Regions from separate parts of the Roseateles sp. PN1 genome, predicted to be linked through region 1. Evidence: predicted binding sites of a transcription regulator. Region 1 holds the regulator's gene; each other region holds the start of a gene.

Region 1 (5,567 bases):
CAAGCCAGCCGCTTGAGCCCCGAGCAGATCAATGTGCTTGGTGCTTATGTCTGGAGTTTGTCGAACAGCTCGGCCGTTGCGGCCAAGTGATGTAGGGCTGAAAAAAGTAGGTTGAGATGAGTGCAGAGGTGGGCCAGACGGCCACGGGTAAGTCTTCGGCAGGCAAGGAGACGGTCATTGAGATCGTCAACCTCTACGAAGCACAAAAGAAGATCTACCCGCGTTCGGTGACGGGCGTGTTTGCTCGTTGGCGTTGGGGCTTGGTCTGGTTCACCCAGTTGCTTTTCTACGGCCTGCCCTGGCTGCAGTGGAACGACCGGCAGGCGGTTTTGTTTGAGCTTGCCAGCCGGCGTTTCTACATCTTTGGCCTAGTGCTTTACCCGCAGGACTTTATTTACCTGACGGGTCTGCTCTTGATCTCGGCCTACGCCCTGTTCTTGTTCACTGCAGTGGCAGGGCGTTTGTGGTGCGGTTATGCCTGCCCACAGACGGTGTACACCGAGATCTTCATGTGGATCGAGAAGCAGTTCGAGGGTGATCGCCAAGCGCGCATGAAACTCGACGCTTCGCCCTGGAATTTCAACAAACTGTGGCGTAAGAGCGGCAAGCAACTGACCTGGATTGCGGTCGGCTTGTGGACCGGCTTCAGCTTTGTTGGCTACTTCACCCCCATCAAAGAACTGTGGGCTTCGGCCTTCACCTTGGGCTTTGGCCCCTGGGAATGGTTCTGGGTGCTGTTTTACGGTTTTGCCACCTACGGCAACGCAGGCTATATGCGCGAGCAGGTCTGCAAATACATGTGTCCTTATGCGCGCTTTCAAAGCGCCATGTTTGACAAAGACACCCTGATCATCAGCTACGACCAAGAGCGTGGCGAGCCGCGCGGTTCGCGTGGCAAGAAGGTCGATGCCAAGGCCGCCGGCCTGGGCTCATGCATCGACTGCACCTTGTGTGTGCAGGTTTGTCCCACCGGTATTGATATTCGCAAGGGCTTGCAATACGAGTGCATCGGCTGCGCCGCCTGCATCGATGTGTGCGATCAGGTGATGGACAAGATGAACTACCCGCGTGGGCTGGTTCGTTACGACACCCAGAATGGCTTGGCCCAGCACCTCAGCCCGGCGCAGAAGTTGCGCCGCATGTTCCGCCCGCGCGTCATCATTTACAGCGTGGTGCTGGTGACCCTGAGTACGGCTTTGCTGGCCAGCCTCTTGTTCTTGCGCAGCCCCGTCAAACTGGATGTGGTGCGTGACCGTGGCGTGCTGTCGCGCTTGGTGGAAGACGGCTATATCGAAAACCTCTACCGCCTGCAGATCATGAATGCGACCGAGGGCGCGCAGCAGTGCAGCCTCAGCGTCAAGGGCATGGAAGGCATTGCCTTGGGCAAGCCAGTGAGCTTGGTCTTGGCGCCTGCCGAAGCGCGCTGGGTGTCGGTGGCGGTGCGAATTCCGCCTGAGTCAGCGGCGCAAGCGGGTGTCGGTGCGCATCCCATCTCTTTTGCCTTGATGGGGCAGGCGGTTGACAAGGCGGGTGTTGCCAGCGGCAAGATCGAGATCAAGGAAAAATCGACCTTTGTCGTGCCGCGCTGAGCGCTAACGAATCATTTGAACAAGAAGTCCTTGCAGAGCAGGAGTTGACGCAATGAGTCAAGAAAACAAACGCACGACCGATTCCGCTAGCCCCTGGTGGCGTGAGAAGTTCATGTGGCTGGTGTGGGGTGGCCCGGGTGTGGTGGTGATCGCCAGCTTTGTGACCCTGTTCCTGGCCCTGCATTTCCCCGAGACGGTGCTGGATGAGTCCAAGGTGCAGACTACTTATGTGGGCAAGGCGTCCAAGGAAGCCGATCCAGCCTCCTTGGCGCCGGCCATGAAGGGCCGCAACCACGCTGCCACCGGCGCGCAATGAAATGAAGACCGAGCCCCGCAATCGTGTTGAGTCGGACGACGCCACCTTTGCGGTGGATTTGCCGCCGCCTACGTCCAGATTGGCGCGCTGGGCGATGGCAATCGCCTGGCCGGCCTTTGTGATGGCAGGGGTGACCGAGGGCTTGGTGTTTTCGGTGGTTGACCCCAGCGATTTGACCTGGTTCGGTGGCGAGCGCATGGAACTCTCCCGGCAGGCCGTCTACACGCTCAGCTTTCTGATTTTTTGGAGTGTCATCAGCTTGGCCTCTAGCATCAGCCTGATGCTGGCCACCTTGCCGGAGACGCCTGATGCACCCCAGGCTATTCACCCGCGGCGTTGGCCGCAGTAGGCTGCCGCAGGCCGCTCGCTCGGGCGGCGCTGAATGCCTGAATGAATAAAAGAAGGGCTGAGTACCACTCAGCCCTTCTTTCATTGTGCCGCTGGCGCGGCTCAGCCGCCCGCCGCCTGCCTCAGTTCAGCAAGTGCCGTTATTGACCAGCTTCTGCAGACCGGCTTGGTCGAGGATGCGCAAGTGGCGCTGCTTCACTTCCAGCAGGCCTTCTTCCTGGAACTTCGAGAAGGTCCGGCTGACCGTTTCCAGCTTCAGGCCCAGATAACTGCCGATTTCCTCGCGCGTCATGCGCAGCACCAAAGCGGCGGCCGAGAAGCCGCGCGCCTGCAGGCGCTGGGTCAGGTTTAGCAAGAAAGCCGCCAGGCGCTCTTCCGCCCGCATGCTGCCCAGCAAGAGCATCACGCCGTGATCGCGCACGATTTCGCGGCTCATGATCTTGTGGAACTGGCGCTGCAAATCGGTGAACTCACGCGACAGCTCTTCCAGCTGTTCGAAGGGAATCACGCAGACCTGCGAGTCTTCCAGCGCCACGGCGTCGCAGCTGTGGCGGTCGGTGCTGATGCCATCCAAGCCTAGCAATTCGCCCGCCATTTGAAAGCCGGTGACCTGGTCGCGGCCATCTTCTGAAGAGACACAGGTCTTGAAAAAACCGGTGCGCACCGCGTAAAGCGACTGAAAGGGGTCGCCGCTGCGAAACAAGGTGTCGCCGCGCGACACCTGGCGGCGCGTGGCCACCAACTCGTCTAACTGCTCGAGGTCACCCGACGACAAGCCAACGGGTAGGCAAAGCTCGCGCAAATTGCAACTGGAGCAGGCGACCTTGAGCGGTTCAATCTTGATAGGTACGGTGACGTTCATGGAGTGCATTATGGATGACGCATATCGCAGTGGGCAGGCGCCGTTGCCGGCATCTGTTCGGGGCAAGGCGGCGAATCGAACGTCTGCTCGCCGCCTATCGGCTTCGCCAAACATGATTTAGCTCAAGCCCAATGCGCAATGCATGCGATTGTTAGGGCAAAGAATGAGGCCAAACTTGATCTCGGTCAATCGCTTGTGTGGCGGGCTTGGCAATATGCGAGCCATGGTTTCTATCACCCAGCCCCAAGTCCTGTCAGGCAAAGACTCCGCCGTGAGCATCATCAACGAAGACCTGTTGCGCCGCTTCGATGTGTCCGGGCCACGCTACACCTCGTACCCGACCGCGGATCGCTTTGTTGAGGCCTTCACCGCCGAAAACTACGCGCAGGCTTTGGTGCAACGGGCCACAGGCTCGCAGATCGGCGGCGCTGCGCCCTTGTCGATCTATGTGCACATTCCGTTTTGTGAATCGGTGTGCTACTACTGTGCCTGCAACAAGGTCATTACCAAGCATCACGATAAAGCCGCTGAATACCTGCAGGCTTTGATCACCGAGATGGACTTGACGCTGGCGCATCTGGGGCGCGGCGCCGGGGTGTCTCAGCTGCATCTGGGTGGCGGCTCGCCGACCTTCTTCAGCGATGAAGAGTTGACGGGCCTGGTGCAGGCCTTGCGTGAACGCTTCCGCATCGTTGCTGGTGCCGAGATGGCCATCGAGGTGGATCCGCGCACGGTCAATGTGGATCGCCTCAAGCATCTGCGCAGCCTGGGTTTCAATCGCTTGAGTTTCGGCGTGCAAGACTTTGACCCGCATGTTCAAAAGGCGGTGCATCGCCAGCAGAGCTTTGCCAGCGTCGAGGCCTTGATGACGGCAGCGCGCGAGCTGGGTTTTGAGTCCACCAATGTTGATCTGATCTACGGCCTGCCGCTGCAAACGCCTGAGTCTTTTGCGCGCACCATCGAACAAGTGGGTGCCTTGAAGCCGGATCGCATCGCGCTTTACGGCTACGCTCATTTGCCGCAGCGCTTCAAACCGCAACGCCGTATCGACGAAGCCCAACTGCCGCCGGGTGCCGCCAAGGTGGCGATGTTGCATGGCGCGATTGAAGGCTTCATGACGCATGGCTACAGCTATATTGGCATGGATCATTTCGCCTTGGCGAATGACTCTTTGGCTGTGGCCAAGCGCCAGGGCCGCCTGCATCGCAATTTCCAGGGCTACAGCACCCAGCCGGACTGTGACCTGATTGCTTTGGGTGTGTCGGCGATCGGCCGCGTTGGTGCCAATTACAGCCAGAACGTCAAGACGCTGGAGGCTTATTACGACATGCTGCGCCAGGGTCAGTTGCCCATCGAACGCGGCTTGGCCTTGACTCGTGACGACATCGTCCGCCGCGCCGTCATCATGGCCTTGATGTGCCAGGGGCGGCTGGAATTTGAGTCCATCGCCTTGGCGCACCTGGTGGATGTGGCCGAGTACTTCAAGCCCGAGCTGGAGCGTATGCGTGAACTTGCGGAGCAGGGCTTGGTGACGGTGGATGCCGACGCCATTCAAGTGACGCCGCTGGGCTGGTTCTTTGTGCGCGCTGTGGCCATGGTGTTTGACCGTTACCTGCAAGCCGATCGCAGCCGCGCGAAGTTCTCTAAAATCATCTGATGCTTGATGTCGCCCTTGCCGGCTCGGCCCTGTTGATGGGCTTGGCCGGCATTCCTCATTGCTTGGCCATGTGTGGCGCGACCTGCGCCGCGGCCGGGGGGCGCGCACCCGTGACCTTTCAGCTCGGGCGCTTGGTGGGGTACGCGGCCGCGGGAGCTGTGGCGGCTGCCAGCGTGCAGTTGCTGGGCCAGATGGGGCAGGCTTCGGCGCTGCTGCGCCCGCTGTGGGTGATGCTGCATGTGGCGGCCTTGATGTTGGGCCTGGCCTTGCTCTGGCGCGGTCAGCCGCCGGCATGGCTGGCGCGGCTGGGGCAGGATGTCGGGCGCCGGCTTGAAGTGCCGGTTGATGGCTTGCGCCAAGGGGGCGTGGCCTTCGCCGGCCCGGCGCAAATGAAAGTTCGGGCCCGCGCAGGGCTGGCTGGGCTGGCCTGGGTGGCTTGGCCTTGCGGCTTGCTGCAATCGGCTTTGCTGCTGGCGGCGCTCGCTTCCGGGCCGGCACAGGGCGGGGCGGTCATGGCCTGCTTTGCCATCAGTTCTGGGGCCGGATTAGCCCTGGGGCCCTGGTTGCTGAGCCGTCTGCGTACGGCCCAAGATGGTGGCGCGGGTGCGCTGCGCCTGTCGGTGCGCTTGGGCGGGCTGGGGCTGGTAGCAGCTTCGGGCTGGGCCTTGGGGCACGGCCTTTGGGCGCAGGTGGCGGCTTTTTGTAGCTCGGTGGTTTGACGCCATGCTGACGCCCACAGAACTCTTATAGAAGACTGGGCTGCGCAGCGCGGCGTGACTGACTTAGAATTCACGC
Region 2 (5,567 bases), on a different contig from region 1:
TCGAGGCCAATCCAATCGAGACCACTAACAAAAGGATCATGGCTCCGAAACCGGCGCCGAGCAATACGCGCAGCGGCAAGTGGGTGATTTTCATGAGCATCCCTCTGGTCTAGGGCTAAAAACTACGTTCGCTGTTCGTGTGGCATCTCAGTGAACGCCCGTGCGAAAGCTTGAGTTTTTGGATACTGCCCGCTGGTCGAGGCGATGGTCAATGTCATTAATACGGTTTCTTGAACTGCATTAAGAACAAAGATTGGCGCGAACACCTCGTGCCAAGCGAGAAATGAAATCTCGCCGCGTTCAAGCGACCATGCCGCGCTCACTACCCCAAACTGCCGCCTGCACTCGGGAGCTCACCCCCAGTTTGCGCAAGATGTGCTGAACATGGATCTTGACCGTGGGCTCGGCGATGCTCAGTTGCCGTGCGATTTCCTTGTTACTTGAGCCCCGGGTGAGTTCGCGCAGGATTTCTAACTCGCGGGGCGACAAGGGCAAGGGCTCGACCCGGTCAGGGTCTGTGCATGCTGCGGGCGCAACTGCTGCGGCGCTGCTGCGGAAGGCATTGAGCAGCTTGTGCGACATCTCGGGGCTGACCACCGATTCACCGCGCATGGTCCGTATCAGGGTCGCAGCCAAATCCTCACCGTCCACCGTTTTCAGCAGATAACCTTGGGCACCGTTGCGTAGTGCTTCGCTGAGGTCTTGTTCATCTTCGCTAACGGTCAACATCAACACCCGGGCGCCGGGCACCTTGCGACGCAACTCAGGCAGCAGGTCCACGCCGCGCATGCCGGGCATGTGGTTGTCCAGCAAGATCAAATCGGGCTGCAGAGTCAGGGCCGCGCTCAAGGCCTCACTGGCGTCGGCCGCTTCACCCAGTACCACCACGCCTTCTTCCTGCTTGAGCAAAGCGATCAGGCCACGGCGAAACAGGGTGTGGTCATCGACGACCAGGACGGAAATGGGCTTCATGTCAGGGTAGGGGACTGTTGGTTCTGCTGGGCCGAGGCATCCAAGGACAGCTCAGCTTTGCTGCTGGTGAATGCGCTTTGCATGGGCAGTTGCAGGCGCACACGGGTGCCCCCTTCGGGTGGGCTGTCAATGCTGAGCTGCGCACCTATGCGTTGGGCACGCTCACGCATGATCTGTAGTCCCACATGGATATGACTATCGTCAGGCGGCAGGCGCTGGAATCCGCTGCCGTTGTCTTGCACCTCAAAAGTCCAGCGCGGCAGCTGCTCAACCCGCAGCGAGACATGATCGGCCTGTGCATGCTTGCGCACATTGGACAAGGCTTCCTGGATGATGTGCAGGACTTGAATTTGGGCATCGGGGGGCAGGGGGAGGCCGTCGCCTTGCAGGCTCAGATGGGTGCTGAGCCCGCTTTGGCGCTCGAACTTGCTCAGGGTGTTGCGCAGGGCATGTTCAATGTCTTCGTGGCCGGGCCGGGTGCGGAAGTGCACCAGCAGCTCCCGCACATTGGCGTAACACTCCTTCACCCCGGCATCGATTTCGTCCACCGTGAGTTCGATTTGCTCGGGTCGGTTCTTGCTCATGGCACTTCGTAGCAGCTGCACTTGGATCTTCAAAAACGCCAAGACCTGGGCGATGGAGTCATGCAATTCCTGAGCCAGCAGATTGCGCTCCTCCGATACCGCCATTTCGCGGTCGCGCGAAACCAAGCGGAGGTTGTCGACCTGCACCCCGAACTGGCCGACCAGGGCATCCAACAACACGCCTTCCGATTCACTCAGGCGGCGTACGCTGCTGAAAAACAATTCCACCTCACCCACCAAGCGAGCGCCGGCCCGCATCGGAATGGAAATCACGCTTTGAAAGCCCGCAGCTTCGCAATGGCCCAGCTTGGGGGTCGGCAAGGCCTGAATGGCAATCACCTTGGGGCCTGTGGGGGGCTGCGGCGAGGCTTGCAGCGTGGCGCCACAAGCACATTCGCCTTTGCGGAGACAGCGCTCCGCATCAATCATGGTTTGCGGCAAAGAGGCTTGGCCGAGTAGCAACAGGCGCTCGCCATCTTCAGCCGCCAAGCGCACCGCGCAGGCATCTGCACGTGCAATGCGAGCGAGTTTTTCAGCGAATGAGTGCGCCAGGGTCTCAAGGGTCTGATCCGTGAGGCCTGACATCTGGGCCACGTCATACAAGGCTTCCAGGCGTTCATTTTGCTGGGCCAAGTGCGCTGTCTTCTCTTTGACTTTGCCTTCTAGCCCAGCATAGGCCTGCTGCAAAGCAACAGCCATGTGATTGAAGCCCTTGGCCAAGCTAGTGAACTCTTCAACCGGCGACTGCTCGTCCACACGCGCCGCCAAATTGCCTGCGCCCATCTGCTGTAAGCCATCGCGAAGTCGCTGCAGAGGCTGAATGATCCAGACAAAAGCCCCAGAAACAAAAGCCACCGAGGCTGCCACGACCAGCACCACAAGGCCGAAGCAAAGCGCGCCCAATATGGCGGTGCGCGCCGCAATGGTGTGCTCTATCGCCCCCACCAGTTCGTCCACCTTCGCAACAAATGCATCGGCTTGTTGGCGCAGTTCTCCCGCATCAGTTGGGCCCAAAAGACTGGCGCGGAAGATGGGCCATTGGTTTTCAACCAAGGCCAGGCGATCACTGCAGTCAGCAGTGTCCGGCACGAACAAAGGCCTTTGCGCATCACCCTTACGCAGGCCGTCCACCATCGCGTCAAAGTTGCGCACGTCTTCTTGCAACTGATGTGCTCGCTCCTCCGTATGCGACAGCGTCATCCGGTAGCTGAGCATGCGCATGCGACCAGCCTCATTGATGGCACCGGCACCACCTTCTAACTGCCAAGACACCCATAAGGTGAAAGCGATCGAGGCGAGTGCTACCAGCAGAAAGCTGGTTTGAATAAGGGCCAGTTTCCCGACCAAGCTGCGAACGCGCGTAAACATTCGGCCACCATATGTGGCTGCGCGGAATGTGGTCTTGACCTGAGTCAAGGTTGCGCAAGTGGACTTCAACCGGTTCAGTCGTCAGCTAGCGTGGCGTAAACCCAGCGCGGCACGATATCCTTGCTTCGGTAAATGCTTGGGGAGCATAAGGGATCGCTTCGTGCCCAGAGAAATCGTCCTGACTGAGCATCTTTGGCCCTGGACCTCGTCGGTAGGCGGTCATTGGCCATGGTCCGCTTTCAGTGCAGCAAACTGACGGGTTCGCGGACCAGGGGTAGTGAATCGCTTCTTGTCATTGCGGGCGATTTGGAAGCTATCGATTGTCGAGCTTGTGTTCTGGGTGACAGCGATCGGCTTTGCGGTCTTCAGAACTCTGTTCTGAACTTCATATGTGTAGCTCGCCGCGAGTCTTGAATTCTCAGCTTGGGACCACGCTTGCACGGCACAACCCTGCGTTTGAGCCGACTCGCAACGGCCAATCTCTTCAGGCCCTCATTTCATTCTGGGCCATCAGCTGCTTGATAAAGGCTGGACGCGAATGACCTTGACGTCCGGCTGCTCTGTGCCCATTGCAGTCTTCCTATGCAGGCCCTAAGCCTACAGATAGACAAGGCAAAGCAGGCACAGCAGTCGCAAGCTTGGTCTCCACAAAACCGACATTGGGCACAACCACAGCTTCGGCTTCGTCCCAAAATGCTTTGCCGCCCATGCGGGTCTTCTTGGCGCTGGCCAGCAGGTTGATGCTGATGCGCCGGCTCGAGTAATACTAGCTGGCGCGCAGCAACCGACCAGCCCTGCCAACCCTTTAGCCCCGCGCGGCTCCGCGTCGACGCACTAGCCCGCCGAGTGCCAACAGGCCGGCGGCCATCAAGGCATAGCTTTGTGGTTCGGGTACGGCGGTGATGCTCTCAAAGCTGATGCGATAGACCTCGCTTTCGAAACCCAGCTGGCTGTTGAAGACATAGCCGGCACCTGTTGCCAAACCGTTGAAACCGGCAAGCTCGGCGAAGTTGAAATTGACCACGCCGCCCTGGTCGGTACGCAGGGCGTTGCTGCCGACGAAGGCGGCAGCGGTGGGGTCGAAGACCTCAGAGCCGCCGTCCCAAATTTCCCGCGCCTTGATCGTGATGGCGCCCAGTTGCAGCCCGCCTTGCGCGTTGAACAAGCGGTATTCGGTGGGCGAGTCATTGCCAATGAAGAAGTCGTTGCTCGGCACCACCATGGCCCCGAAACTGAAGAAGGGGTTCAGCGCCGTATCCACGCTGAAGCTGAGGCTGCGGGTTTCGCCAGGTTGCAACAGGCTGCCCACGGTGCCGCGGGTGGCGGTCGGGTCAGCCGCCGCGAAAGCCGCTTGCCAAGCGGTGCCACTGCCGCCTTCGGCGATGGATTGAATCGCTGCGGTCGACACCTGACCGAGATTGAAGGCATCAAAACTGCCGCTGTGGAAGCCAACATGTAGCGGCGCGAAGCTAACGCTGTTGACTGGGGCCAAGTTTTGCACGTTGACCTTGATGTCGACCATGGCTGCTTGGGCGAGCGAACTGGCGCCCACCGCGCTGAGTGCAAAGAAGACGGGTGTGGCTTGGCGAGATAAAGTGAGTTTGAACATGACAGTGCTTTCTTGAGCTGAGGTGTAGTCGAGGAGCTTTTTGACCGGATGTGGCGCAGTGCATGCCTCAATCGGTCAGGCCATGCTAGGAACCACAAGCGCTTAAAGAATCACGCTTTGATAACGAAAAGCTAAGCGATTCTTGGCGCGCTCGATGTCTTGTGTGTCTTGTGATTCTTTTGTGAAGACTTGCTCCGGCTTTGGCGGCCTAATACGGGTTCAGAGCTTTACCGGATTCCAAACAATGCCCCTGCAGCTTTCTTCTCTACCTGTGCCCGAGGCGACGCGCCCAGCCGGCCCGCCTCGCCGCATCTTGGTGGTGGAGGATGAACCCGATATTGCCGCGCTGCTGCACCTGCACCTGAGCGAGTTGGCGGATCAAGTCTTGTGCCTGGGCAATGGCCTTGACGGCTTGAACAGCGCGATTGATGCCGGCCCCTGGGCCGCCATCGTGCTGGATCTGCGCCTGCCCGGCATGGGCGGATTGGATATCTGCCGGGCCTTGCGCGAACGGGGGAATAGCGTGCCCATCCTGATGTTGACGGCCCGTAACTCGGAGCTTGACCGGGTGTTGGGTCTGGAGTTGGGTGCCGACGACTACCTGACCAAGCCTTTCAGCGTGCTGGAGTTACAGGCCCGCATTCGCGCGCTGTGGCGCCGCATGGGCCAACCGATGACGCCGGGCTCCGCCGAAACGCCCGCATCGTCGGAGCCAGTTGACGTCCGGGCCGGTGGTTTGCACATCCACCGGGTGCAGCGGCGAGCGTGGTTGGGCCAGGCCGAGTTGGTGTTGACACCGCGCGAGTTCGATCTGCTCTGGCATTTCGCCCGCCAGCCGCTGCGGGCCTTCAGCCGGGCCGAGCTGCTGGATCAGGTCTGGGGCTATGGGCACGATGGATATGACCATACTGTCAACACCCACATCAACCGCCTGCGTAACAAACTAGGCGAAGGCTATATCCAGACCGTCTGGGGCGTCGGTTACCGTTTTGAGGTGCAAGCATGAGCGCCCCCATAGCTACCGCCCTCCGGCG
Region 3 (5,567 bases), on a different contig from region 1:
ATGCTGGTCAACCAATTGCGCCACAAGGGGCCCCAGGCGCGGTAGTAAGTCATCGCGCCGGTCAGGCCGAGGCCGCCCAGGATCACCATGACAAAGGTGCCGAGGATGATGGGATCGTGCGGAATGGCGGCCCAGCTGAGGCGACCAAAAAGCAGCGATGTCGAGGTGTTGGGGGAGTCAAGCATGGGCTTCTCTCGGAGTTCTAGCATTGCGGGCCGCTGGCCGCTGTGTCGGTGACACGGCGGCCGGCAGCCCGGCGAATCAGGGCTGTGCGTTACGGCTGGCGTTGGCCGCAGGCAGGTACTGATCGAGGTTTTGCGGGGTGCACATGGCGGCGACAACGCTGCGTTCGCCGTCACGCCAGGCTTGGCGGCGCACGCCGTCCACCCCGCCCTTGCCGGTGCCGCCCGCGGCGTCGATGGCCATCATCTGGCCCATGCACATCTTGTTGGTATCCACGCAGCGGTTCAGGATGGCCTGATACAGGCCCTGCTCCACCTCGGCGTAGCGGCGCACCGGCTCACGGCCGCTGGGCTGCTCAAGCTGCTGGTAGACGCTGCGACTCAGCAGCCCACCTTCGGCCTTGTTCTTGGCAACCCAGGCGTCGAAGTCTTCGTGCGACAGCCCATGGAACTTGAAGCGCATATGCGAGAAGCCGGCGCCGCTGTAATTGGCCGAGAAGCCGTCAAAGACGCCCGGCTTGTTGATGACCGCGTGCAACTGCGTCTGCATGCCGGGCATGGTGTAGATCTGACCTGCCAGCGCCGGGATGTAGAAGCTGTTCATCACCGTGGAGGCGGTCAGCTTGAATTGAATCGGGCGATCCAGCGGGGCGGCCAGCTCGTTGACGGTGGCAATGCCCTGCTCCGGGTAGAGGAACAGCCATTTCCAGTCCAAGGCCACCACTTCCACCACCAGCGGCTTCACATCAGCAGCCACCGGGCGGCCGGGCGCGATGCGATCCAGCGGGCGATAGGGGTCCAGCTTGTGGGTGCTGATCCAGGTGATGGCGCCAAGTGCGATGATGATCAGCAAGGGCGCGCCCCAGATCAGCAACTCCAGCTTGGTGGAATGATCCCAATCCGGCTTGTACGTGGCGGCCCGATTGGCCTGGCGGTAGCGCCAGGCGAAGAACAAGGTCAGGAAGATCACCGGCACGATGATCAGCAACATCAGCAGCGTGGAGGTGATGATCAGCTGAGCTTGTTGCTGCGCGATGTCGCCCGAAGGCTTCATCACCACCATATTGCAGGCCGCCAGAGGCAGCGTTGCAGCCAGCACGCCGAGCCGCTTCAGACCTGTGGGACCGGCCTGAGTCAATTTTGGGGAGGGGACGGGAGTCATTGGTAGTTACCAGAAAAGGCGGGAAAACGCCATTGCGTACCCGGCCGAAATGTATCTTGATTGAGCTAGGTCAACGATTGGACATTTTGTCCTAGGGGTCCCGCCGCTCTCGTAAGAGGGTTTTCTCCCAGCAACCTTTGCAACCGCCATGAACAGCTCAGCCGCCTACCCGCTCCCTGCCGGCCAACCGGCCAGCCATTCCCAAGAACCCAGCTCCGTGGCCCCGGGTGATATCGCCGTCGGCGTCATCATCGGTCGCGCTTCGGAGTATTTCGACTTCTTTGTCTTCGGCATCGCCTCGGTTCTGGTCTTCCCGGCCGTGTTCTTCCCCTTTGCCAGCCGATTGGATGGCACGCTTTACGCCTTCGCCCTGCTGGCCCTGGCCTTTGTGGTCCGGCCGATTGGCACGGTGCTGGGCATGCAGGTTCAGAAGCACTTCGGCCGCAGCACCAAGATGACCCTGGCGCTCTTCTTACTGGGCAGCTCTACCGCGGGCATGGCGATGCTGCCCAGCTACACCACCATCGGCAGCAGCGCCATCGTCCTGCTGGCCATCTTCCGCATCGGCCAAGGCCTGGCGCTAGGCGGCTCCTGGGACGGCCTGCCCTCGCTGCTGGCCATGAATGCCCCGGAAGGCAAGCGCGGCTGGTACGCCATGCTGGGCCAACTGGGCGCACCGCTGGGTTTTGTGATTGCGGCCGGCCTGTTTGCCTATTTGTGGGCGAATCTGGACGGCGCTGACTTCTTCAGCTGGGGCTGGCGCTACCCCTTCTTCGCCGCTTTCGCCATCAATGTGGTGGCCCTGTTCGCCCGCTTGCGCCTGGTGCTGACGCACGAGTACGAGCGCGAACTCGAAGCCCGCGAGCTGGAGCCCTGCAGCGTGCGCGAACTGCTCAGCCAGCAAGGCGAGAACATCGCCATCGGCGCCTTCGCCAGCCTGGCCAGCTACGCGCTCTTCCATCTGGTGACGGTGTTCCCGCTGTCCTGGGTGTCGCTGTACTCCGAGCAGACCATGGGCGAGTTCCTCAGCGTGCAGATCGTTGGCGCCCTGCTGGCGGCAGCCGCCATGCCAATTTCGGGCCTGATCGCCGACCGCATGGGCCGGCGCAGCTTCCTGGGCAGCCTGGCCACCGTGATCGGCCTTTTCAGCCTGCTGACGCCCTGGTTGCTGGGCGGCGGCACGGCGGGCCAAGACAGCTTCATCCTGGTCGGCTTTGTGCTGCTGGGCCTGTCCTACGGCCAGGCGGCCGGCGCGGTGACCTCCAACTTCCTGCCCCGCTTCCGCTACACCGGCGCCGCCCTGACGGCCGATCTAGCCTGGCTGATCGGCGCCGCCTTTGCCCCGCTGGTGGCGCTGGCCTTGTCGGCGCGCTTCGGCCTGGGCGCTGTCAGCCTCTATTTGCTGTCGGGTGCGGCCTGCACCTTGCTGGCCTTGCGGGTCAACCGCTTGAAGTCGCTGCGCGACTGAGGAGAAATGCCCCGGCTTCGCGGCCGGGGCAGCCATTCGCCTGAACTACTTGCGCCAACTGCGCCTGTTGAAGGCAGAGAGCACCCTAGCAAGACGGTAACCTTTGGCGCTCAAGAGTAGCCACTAGAGGAACCCAGATGTCGGCCGACACGCTAGTTCGCACCCTTTCCCAACTCGAAGGCGAGTTGCATCTTCCGGGCGTTCGAAAAAGCGCTTCAAGAATCAACGCATTGCTTCATGCCGACTTTGAAGAAGTTGGCCGGTCCGGGCGCCACTGGAACCGCGCAGCCATGGTCGACATGCTGCTCAGCGAGTCAGTACCTGTAGAAGTGGTCGCTGACAACTACGTCGCAACAGAGTTGCAAGCCGGCGTTGCCCTACTCACCTACCGAGCCGCTCATCGTCAAGCGAATGGCACCTTGGCTCGCCACACCTTGCGCTCCTCCATCTGGATTTGGGTTGGAGACGGTTGGCAAATGCGTTATCACCAAGGCACCGCAGCTGCGCAAACTTGGTGAACGAACACAAGCGCATCCGCCTTCACCCCAGAAGGGAGGCCCACACCCAACTCCCCTCGATCACCCACCCCAAAGTCCTGCAGCCAGAACCAGCCCACGCTGGCGACGCAGCACTGTTCAGCCCAGAGCCGATCGAAGCTCCCCGCCCGGCAAACGCCCACCGCGCCAAGGGTGGGTCTTGAATTGACAACTCTCGCCCCTATAATTCGATTGCTAGCACTCGCATCCCGTGAGTGCTAACGACTCAAATTCAGCGCAGCCGAGACTTTTCTCGGCTGTTGCTTTGTTGTCAGCCCTGACCAATATCTCAAGGAGATGTGATGAACCTGCGTCCTCTGCACGATCGCGTGATCGTTAAGCGCCTCGAACAAGAAACCAAGACTGCCTCGGGCATCTTCATCCCTGACGCCGCCGCTGAGAAGCCGGACCAAGGCGAAGTGCTGGCCGTCGGTAACGGCAAGCGCAACGACCGTGGCGACCTGATCGCCCTGAACGTCAAGGTCGGTGACCGCGTTCTGTTCGGCAAGTACAGCGGCCAGACCGTCAAGGTCGATGGCAATGAACTGCTGGTGATGCGCGAAGAAGACCTCTTCGCCGTTGTTGAGAAATAAAGCTACTGCGCGACGCGCTGGCGTCGTTGGACGGTGCTCGGAATCCTCACGTGCAGGAAGCACGTTCCGGTTCCTCCGCGCCATCCGCCTAGCCAGCACGCCGCTCGCTACGCTTTCTTTCTCAACAACTAATTGCTAAAGAGAGCGTGGTCCCAATTCACGAATTTGGAGAATTTTCATGGCAGCAAAAGACGTAGTTTTCGGCGGCGAAGCCCGCGCACGCATGGTTGAAGGCGTGAACATCTTGGCCAATGCGGTCAAGGTGACCCTGGGCCCCAAGGGCCGCAATGTGGTGCTGGAGCGCTCGTACGGCGCCCCGACCGTGACCAAGGACGGTGTGTCCGTGGCCAAGGAAATCGAGCTGAAAGACAAGCTGCAGAACATGGGCGCGCAGATGGTCAAGGAAGTTGCTTCCAAGACTTCTGACAACGCCGGTGACGGCACCACCACCGCCACCGTGCTGGCTCAAGCCATCGTGCGCGAAGGCATGAAGTACGTGGCCGCCGGCATGAACCCGATGGACCTGAAGCGCGGCATCGACAAGGCTGTGACAGCCCTGGTCGCCGAGCTGAAGAAGGCTTCGAAGGCCACCACCACGTCCAAGGAAATCGCTCAAGTTGGCTCGATCTCGGCTAACAGCGACGAGTCGATCGGCAAGATCATTGCTGACGCGATGGACAAGGTCGGCAAGGAAGGCGTCATCACCGTCGAAGACGGCAAGTCGCTGGACAACGAGTTGGACGTCGTCGAAGGCATGCAATTCGACCGCGGCTACCTGAGCCCTTACTTCATCAACAACCCTGAGAAGCAAGCCTCGCTGCTGGACAATCCTTTCGTGCTGCTGTACGACAAGAAGATCTCCAACATCCGTGACCTGCTGCCTACGCTGGAGCAAGTGGCCAAGTCGGGCCGCCCGCTGCTGATCATTGCTGAAGATGTTGACGGCGAAGCGCTGGCAACTCTGGTGGTCAACACCATCCGCGGCATCCTGAAGGTTGTGGCCGTCAAGGCTCCTGGCTTCGGCGACCGCCGCAAGGCCATGCTGGAAGACATCGCCATCCTGACGGGCGGCAAGGTCATCGCCGAAGAAGTCGGCCTGACTCTGGAGAAGGTCACTCTGGCCGATCTGGGCCAAGCCAAGCGCGTCGAAGTGGGCAAGGAAAACACCACCATCATTGACGGCGTCGGTGCTGCTGCTGACATCGAAGCTCGCGTCAAGCAAGTGCGCATCCAGATCGAAGAAGCGACCAGCGACTACGACCGTGAAAAGCTGCAAGAGCGCGTGGCCAAGCTGGCCGGCGGCGTTGCACTGATCAAGGTTGGCGCTGCCACCGAAGTCGAAATGAAGGAAAAGAAGGCCCGCGTTGAAGACGCCCTGCACGCTACCCGCGCTGCTGTGGAAGAAGGCATCGTGGCCGGTGGTGGCGTGGCTCTGCTGCGTGCCAAGCAAGCTGCAGGCAAGATTGAAGGCGCCAACGCCGATCAAGACGCCGGCATCAAGCTGGTGCTGCGCGCCATCGAAGCGCCCCTGCGCGAAATCGTCTTCAACGCCGGTGGCGAGGCTTCGGTCGTTGTCAACGCCGTGCTGAACGGTTCGGGCAACTACGGCTTCAACGCTGCCAACGA

The links. Region 1 encodes FNR, which switches genes on or off when oxygen is low (the NO sensors DNR and NnrR bind a similar motif). Its sites were predicted from a motif close to TTGATNNNNATCAA; they were not measured.
Region 2: the regulator FNR is predicted to act here: its motif matches at 2,959-2,972, upstream of AABB87_RS19850 (type IV pili methyl-accepting chemotaxis transducer N-terminal domain-containing protein).
Region 3: the regulator FNR is predicted to act here: its motif matches at 1,405-1,418, upstream of cyoA (ubiquinol oxidase subunit II).

Annotation. Positions count from the first base shown of each region.
Region 1 is NZ_JBCARA010000002.1:497,001-502,567, reverse strand. It holds gene ccoP (cytochrome-c oxidase, cbb3-type subunit III) at 1-90, shown strand, start outside; gene ccoG (cytochrome c oxidase accessory protein CcoG) at 117-1,589, shown strand; gene AABB87_RS04845 (hypothetical protein) at 1,642-1,905, shown strand; gene AABB87_RS04840 (hypothetical protein) at 1,907-2,254, shown strand; gene fnr (fumarate/nitrate reduction transcriptional regulator Fnr) at 2,381-3,115, opposite strand; gene hemN (oxygen-independent coproporphyrinogen III oxidase) at 3,339-4,772, shown strand; gene AABB87_RS04825 (sulfite exporter TauE/SafE family protein) at 4,772-5,491, shown strand.
Region 2 is NZ_JBCARA010000015.1:9,942-15,508, reverse strand. It holds gene AABB87_RS19860 (methyl-accepting chemotaxis protein) at 1-94, opposite strand, end outside; gene AABB87_RS19855 (response regulator transcription factor) at 301-972, opposite strand; gene AABB87_RS19850 (type IV pili methyl-accepting chemotaxis transducer N-terminal domain-containing protein) at 969-2,924, opposite strand; gene AABB87_RS19845 (spondin domain-containing protein) at 3,730-4,533, opposite strand; gene AABB87_RS19840 (response regulator transcription factor) at 4,778-5,539, shown strand.
Region 3 is NZ_JBCARA010000007.1:98,679-104,245, reverse strand. It holds gene cyoB (cytochrome o ubiquinol oxidase subunit I) at 1-185, opposite strand, end outside; gene cyoA (ubiquinol oxidase subunit II) at 262-1,236, opposite strand; gene AABB87_RS12605 (MFS transporter) at 1,493-2,812, shown strand; gene AABB87_RS12600 (nuclear transport factor 2 family protein) at 2,950-3,330, shown strand; gene groES (co-chaperone GroES) at 3,651-3,941, shown strand; gene groL (chaperonin GroEL) at 4,120-5,567, shown strand, end outside.